Regions from separate parts of the Janibacter sp. GXQ6167 genome, predicted to be linked through region 2. Evidence: predicted binding sites of a transcription regulator. Region 2 holds the regulator's gene; each other region holds the start of a gene.
What was found. The regulator LexA, encoded in region 2, represses DNA repair genes until DNA is damaged. The targets are predictions, from matches to a motif close to TCGAACANNTGTTCGA.
Positions count from the first base shown of each region.

Region 1: a site for LexA is predicted at 1,162-1,177, ahead of recA (recombinase RecA). Genes of this name have one in related genera too.
Region 3: a site for LexA is predicted at 1,287-1,302, ahead of ruvC (crossover junction endodeoxyribonuclease RuvC). Genes of this name have one in related genera too.

Region 1 covers NZ_JBGFSK010000006.1:171,182-173,442, reverse strand. Annotated here, with positions in the region: gene recA (recombinase RecA) at 1-988, opposite strand, end outside; gene AB8K43_RS10910 (ABC transporter permease) at 1,243-2,070, opposite strand; gene AB8K43_RS10905 (ABC transporter permease) at 2,067-2,261, opposite strand, start outside.
Region 2 covers NZ_JBGFSK010000003.1:197,318-199,578, reverse strand. Annotated here, with positions in the region: gene AB8K43_RS05905 (Sir2 family NAD-dependent protein deacetylase) at 1-151, shown strand, start outside; gene AB8K43_RS05900 (class I SAM-dependent methyltransferase) at 173-766, shown strand; gene lexA (transcriptional repressor LexA) at 792-1,550, opposite strand; gene AB8K43_RS05890 (LysM peptidoglycan-binding domain-containing protein) at 1,754-2,176, shown strand.
Region 3 covers NZ_JBGFSK010000004.1:290,588-292,848, reverse strand. Annotated here, with positions in the region: gene pdxT (pyridoxal 5'-phosphate synthase glutaminase subunit PdxT) at 1-372, shown strand, start outside; gene AB8K43_RS08225 (YebC/PmpR family DNA-binding transcriptional regulator) at 437-1,204, shown strand; gene ruvC (crossover junction endodeoxyribonuclease RuvC) at 1,327-1,875, shown strand; gene ruvA (Holliday junction branch migration protein RuvA) at 1,872-2,261, shown strand, end outside.

The sequences.
Region 1 (2,261 bases), on a different contig from region 2:
CCTCGAGCTCGTCGGCGAGCTGCGGGTTGTCTTTGAGGAAGTTGCGGGCATTTTCCTTGCCCTGGCCCAGTTGGTCGCCCTCGTAGGTGTACCAAGCGCCGGCCTTGCGCACGAAGCCGTGCTCGACGCCCATATCGATCAGGCCGCCCTCGCGGGAGATGCCCTGGCCGTAGAGGATGTCGAACTCCGCCTGCTTGAAGGGCGGGGAGACCTTGTTTTTCACGACCTTGACCCGGGTCCGGTTACCGACCGGGTTGGTGCCGTCCTTCAGGGTCTCGATGCGGCGCACGTCGAGGCGCACCGACGCGTAGAACTTCAGCGCCTTACCGCCGGTCGTGGTCTCCGGCGAGCCGAACATCACGCCGATCTTCTCGCGGAGCTGGTTGATGAAGATGGCGGTCGTGCCCGAGGTGTTGAGCGCACCGGTGATCTTGCGCAGCGCCTGGCTCATCAGGCGGGCCTGCAGACCGACGTGGCTGTCGCCCATCTCGCCTTCGATTTCGGCGCGCGGTACGAGCGCGGCGACCGAGTCGATCACGATGATGTCGAGAGCGCCGGAGCGGATCAGCATGTCGGCGATCTCCAGGGCCTGCTCACCGGTATCTGGCTGGCTGACGAGCAGGGCATCGGTGTCGACACCGAGCTTTTTGGCGTACTCCGGGTCAAGGGCGTGCTCGGCGTCGATGAAGGCGGCGATCCCGCCGGCCTTTTGGGCACTGGCGACGGCGTGCAGGGCGACGGTGGTCTTACCCGAGCTCTCCGGGCCGTAGATCTCGACCACCCGGCCGCGGGGCAGGCCGCCGATGCCAAGGGCGATGTCGAGCGCGATCGACCCGGTGGGGATCGTCGCGATCGGCGGGCGCACGTCGTCGCCGAGGCGCATCACCGCACCCTTGCCGTGAGACTTCTCGATCTGTCCCATGACCGCGTCGAGGGACTTGAGCTTTTGTTCGTGGATCTTGCTGTCGATGGCGGTGACGTCTGCCATGGCCTACCTGCTTCCTCGTTGTCATCGAGCGCGCCCACCGGCGACCCGGGTCACGGTTGGTCTTGTCGTGATGCTCGGGTCAGACGCTAGGTGCCGGTACCGACAACGTCCGCCAGCCGCCATGAACTGTGGACACCTTCGGTCCTCGGATCAGCACCTGTGGATGAGCGTAGCCGAACGCGTGTTCGATTGAGAGCAGGGGCGCGCGACACGCCGAGGTGAGTTTTCGCGCCCTTCGAGCGAAGGGGGTGCGCTTAGGCCCGCAGCAGCCGCCCGATCCGCCTCGAGGCGCCCCAGACACCGACCGCGCCCAGCGCGACGAGGTACCCGACATGCCAGAGCAGATCCCAGCTCACCTCACCGAGGAGCAGGCCCCGCTCGAGCGCCACGCCGTGGTAGAGCGGCGTCGCCATGACGATCGGCTGGACCCAGTCCGGGTAGGTGGCGAGCGGGAAGAAGGTCGCCGAGAAGAGGAAGAGCGGCTGGATCGCGAGCATGATGTAGTCGAAATCGACCCAGTTGCGCATGAAGGTCGTCGCCCACATCCCGACCCCGGAGAAGGCCAGTCCGATGAAGGTCGCCGCCGGCACCGCGAGCAGGGCCCACCACGACTGCACGACCCCCACCGCGACGGCGACGATCAAGAACATCGAGGCGTAGAGCGCGCCGCGCAGTTGCGACCAGAGGATCTCGCCGACCGCGATATCGCGCGGCTCCACGGGCGTTGCGAGCATCGCGTCATAGAGCTTGGCGTAGCGCAGCTTGAAGAAGACATTAAAGGTCGAGTCCATCACCGCGCCGTTCATCGCCGACGACGCGAGGAGCGCGGGCGCGACGAAGGCCGCGTAGGTGACCTGGGCTCCGGTGTCGGTCGTGACGTACGGGATCAGCGCGCCGAGACCAAGGCCGAGCGAGAAGAGGTAAAAGACCGGCTCGGCGAAGCCGGTGAGCAGCGCCACCCAGCCGCGCCGGAAGGCGACCACATTGCGACCGAAGACGGCCGCCGCGAGGCCCAGACCAAACGGGGGCACGAAGTGGGCGCCGCGCACCGGCGCGCTGGTGTCTTTCACGGGCGCGCTCATACGATCAGCCGCTTCTTAAACCCAGTGAGCGCAAACCACACCCCGCCGGCGACGAAGGCGATGAGCACGAGGAGATGCAGCCAGAGGATGCCGGAGTCGCTGCCGCCGAGAGAGGCCGCGCGGCTGAGTTCCACCCCGTGCCAAAGAGGCGTCGCCCAGGCGATCGGTTGGAACCAGGTGGGCAGTTGAGC
Region 2 (2,261 bases):
CGGCTTGCGCTTCGTGCGCCGCGCCGCGCAGCGCGGCATCCCGGTCGTCATCATCACCCGTGGCCCGACGCGTGGCGACGCGCTCGCGACGCACGGTCTCGATGGTGAGCTCATCTCCCTTCTCGCCGAAGTCGCCTACGACCTGGGGTAGGGCCCGACTAGGGTGGCCGCCATGAAGGGGTTCCCCAGGTCGGTCATGCGCAGGCTGGTGCTGGCGTACAGCGTGCGCAACCGAGAGCGCAAGGCTCGTCTGATCGCCGACTTCATGCGCCAGCACGAGGTGCGCACCGTCCTACTGGTGGGCTCGAGCACCATCACCTCTCGCAACGAGGGAATCGTCGAGCGCCGGATCACCGAGCACGCCGACCTGGTGGCCTCGACCGATATCGCCGACCGTCGCGGGGTCGAATGGCCTTTCTTCGTCGCGGACGGCAGGCACCTCCCCGTCGCCGAGCGCGCAGTGGACATGGTCCTCGCCAACGCCGTGATCGAACATGTCGGCGATGAGGCCGACCAGGCGCGCTTCGTTGCGGAGCAGACCCGAGTCGGTCGGGGCTGGGTCATCACGACACCGAACCGATGGTTCCCGGTCGAGTCGCACACCTCGGCGCTCTTTCGGCATTGGTCACCGGCGTGGTCGGCGAGCCGTCAGGAGTTCACCCGCCTGCTCTCGCGCCGCGAGTTCGCTCGGCTCTTACCGGACGACGCCGTGATCCACGGGCGGCCGTGGTCGGCCACTTTTACCGCGACCTGGTGGTCGTCGTAGCGGCTCGGCGCCCCCTTCTCGTCGCTTAGATACTGCGCAGGACGGCGGTGACCTTGCCGAGAATCGTCGCGTGGTCGCCATCGATCGGGTCGAAGGCGGGGTTGTGCGGGAGCAACCAGACGTGCCCGTCACGCCGCTTGAAGGTCTTGACCGTCGCCTCGTCATCGAGCAGCGCAGCGACGATATCGCCGTTGTCGGCGGTCGGCTGCTGGCGCACCACGACCCAGTCCCCATCGCAGATCGCCGCGTCGATCATCGAGTCACCGACGACCTTGAGCAGGAAGAGGGACCCCTCGCCGACGATCTGGCGGGGGAGGGGGAAGACATCTTCGACGCTCTCTTCGGCGGTGATCGGCACGCCCGCGGCGATCTGCCCAAGCACGGGGACGTAGGACGCCTCGGGCCGATCGTCGCCGATGCCGGTCTCGTCGAAGGGGGCATCGCTGGGGTCGGCGCCGCCGCGGTACCCGTGCAGGTCAATCGGGCGAGGCTCCTGAGGGGAGACGATCTCGATCGCGCGCGGCCGATTGGGGTCCCGGCGGATGTAGCCCTTGTTTTCCAAAGCGGCGAGCTGGTGCGAGACCGAGCTCGGGCTCGCGAGCCCGACGGCATCACCGATCTCCCGCACGCTGGGTGGGAAGCCGCGGCTCAGGACGGCATGCCGGATCACCTCAAGGACGCGGGCTTGACGCGCCGTGAGGCCGCGCCCGTTATCCCGCTCGGGGAGTGCGCGCACGTTGTCCGCGCCGGCGTTCTCGCCTGATTCGCGGTCTTTGCGTCCCATGGAAGGTCCCCTTCGTTGGTGCCGAACGAGCGTTGTCGGTGCTCGCTGATTGCCTGGTCTTCGTGTCACTCACAGTACCGGCGATCGAACGCCTGATTCAAACACCTGTTCGAGGTGTGTCTTGCGATTGTTCGAACACCCGTGCTACACATCGTACATACGTTCGCTCGAACACCGGTTCGAACGGGCTCGAGGAGGACTCCATGACGCTGTCGCCGATCGCCGTTCCCGCCCGCGCCACCCGCCCGGCGCCGGATCGTCGCGCCCCTGTGCGCCCCGCCCATCCCCAGCGGCACCTCGTCTCGGTCCCGACCGGCGCCCAGGTCCCCGTGCGCGAGTCCCACCCGTCGCGTCTTGTGCTCACCCGCCGCGGGCGCGTCCTGATCGGCCTGGTGGTCGCGGCGGTGTTCGCCCTGACCCTGGCGATTGCCCCCTTCGGCGGGGCTAGCGAGCCGGTGACCGTGGGGACGGTGACCGTGCAGGCTGGTCAGACGCTTTCCGAAATCGCCGCCCGCGAGCTCCCGGGTGTCCCGGTGGCCAATGCCGTCGTGTTGATTCAGCGGCACAACCGGCTCGCCTCGACCGAGGTGCATGCGGGTCAGAGCCTGCAGATCCCGGGGCGCTAGGGCCGCCCGACGGCGGGGTGTGTCGCCCGGAGCGCCGCGCGACACGCCGTCGGACCGCGAAGGGGCTTGCGCCGCGTGGGTCAAC
Region 3 (2,261 bases), on a different contig from region 2:
GGCTCATGCGCCGGGATGATCCTGCTCGCCGACCGGGTCCTCGATGGCGCCCCGGGCCAGCAGAGCATCGGCGGGCTCGACATCACGGTGCGCCGCAATGCCTTCGGCCGCCAGGTCGACTCCTACGAGACCGATTTGAGCGTGGAGGAGATCCCCGGCGGCCCGGTCCGCGCGGTCTTCATCCGCGCGCCCTGGGTCGAAGAGGTCGGGCCAGGTGTCGAGGTGCTCGCCAGCGTGAGCGCGAAGGGGGAGGACCACCCCATCGTCGTGCGTCAGGGCCCGCTCCTTGCGACCTCCTTCCACCCCGAGGTGACGGGGGATCGGCGCATCCACGAGCGGTTCGTCGAGCTGGTCCGCGACGCGGCTCGGTAGAATTTGTCGTCGAGACGTTGATTCGCCCCAGCCCATCTACTGAAGAAGCAGGAGACCTCAACACGTGTCAGGCCACTCCAAGTGGGCAACCACCAAGCACAAGAAGGCCGCGATCGATGCCAAGCGCGGCAAGCTCTTCGCCAAGCTGATCAAGAACATCGAGGTCGCGGCGCGCACCGGTGGCGGTGACCCCGCCGGGAACCCGACGCTCTACGACGCGATCCAAAAGGCGAAGAAGTCCTCGGTCCCCAACAACAACATCGATAACGCCGTCAAGCGTGGCTCCGGCGCGACCGCCGGCGGCGCCGACTGGGAAACGATCGTCTACGAGGGCTACGCCCCGGGCGGCGTCGCGGTCTACATCGAATGCCTCACCGACAACCGCAACCGCGCGGCTGCCGAGGTGCGCACGGCCCTGACCCGCAACGGCGGCCAGCTCGCCGACCCCGGCTCGGTCGCCTATGTCTTCGACCGCCGCGGCGTCGTCATCGTCCCGAAGGATCAGGACAAGGGCGGGGAGGACGAACTCCTCGAGATCGTCCTTGACGCTGGCGCCGAAGAGGTCAACGACAACGGCGACACCTGGGAGATCGTCTCCGAGCCGACCGACGTGGTCGCGGTGCGCACCGCCCTTCAGGACGCCGGGGTCGACTACGACTCCGCCGAGGCGTCGTGGGTCCCGAACCTGCAGGTCGAGCTCGACCTCGACGGTGCCCGCAAGATGATCCGCGTCATCGAAGCCCTCGAGGACAGCGACGACGTGCAAAACGTCTACGCCAATGGCGACATCCCCGACGAGGTCCTCGCCGAACTGGAGTCCTCCGAGGACTGAGCCCGGTAACCCGCCGGTCTCACCGGCCACGCGGCGTGTCGGGTTAGGCGCTCGGTCGACCCGACCCGTAGCGTGGCCTCAAGCGAACAGGTGTTCGGTCGTGCTCTGGGAGGTCCATGTCGATGCGGGTGCTCGGAGTTGACCCGGGCCTGACCCGATGCGGGCTCGGCGTGGTCGATGGGACCCCCGCCAAGCCGCGCATGGTCGCGACCGGCGTGGTCCGCACCACGCCCGAGCGGGACACCGGGGATCGTCTCGCGTACCTCCAGGACGAACTCGACGCCTGGATCGACCGCTTCGAGCCCGACGTGATCGCCCTGGAACGGCTCTACGTCGCCGAGCATGTCCCGACGGTGATGACGACCGCCCAGGCATCGGCGATTGTCCTGCTCGCCGGGTCGCGGCGCGGCCTGCGGGTCCACCTTCACACCCCGACCGAGGTCAAGGCGGCGGTCACGGGGTCGGGTCGGGCCGGCAAGGCCCAGGTGACCGCGATGGTGACCCGAATCCTCGCCCTGGACTCGCCGCCGAAGCCCGCCGACGCCGCCGATGCCCTGGCGCTCGCGGTGTGCCATCTGTGGCGGGGGAGCGGCCACGACCGGCTCGCCGCGGCCGCCGCCAGCGAACGCGCCCGACTGGGCGCCGCCTCGAAGCGAAAGGTCTCCTCGTGATCGCCTCCGTCCACGGCACCGCCTTGCACGTCGGCCTCGACCGCGTCGTCGTCGATGTCCATGGCGTCGGCCTGCTCGTTCACACTCCGCCCGCGGTCGCCGCCGGCTGCCGAACCGGGGCGCCGGTCACCCTCGCGACCTCGATGGTCGTGCGCGAGGACTCCCTGACGCTCTACGGCTTCGCCGAGCCCGACCAGCGCGACACCTTTGAGACCGTCCAAACCGTCTCCGGGGTTGGCCCCCGGGTGGCGCTCGCGATTTTGTCGGTGCTCACGCCCGACCAACTCGCCGCCGCCGTCACCGGTGAGGACGTCCGGACGCTCACCAAGGTCCCTGGGATTGGGAAGAAGGGGGCCGAGCGGCTCGTCCTGGAATTGCGGGACAAA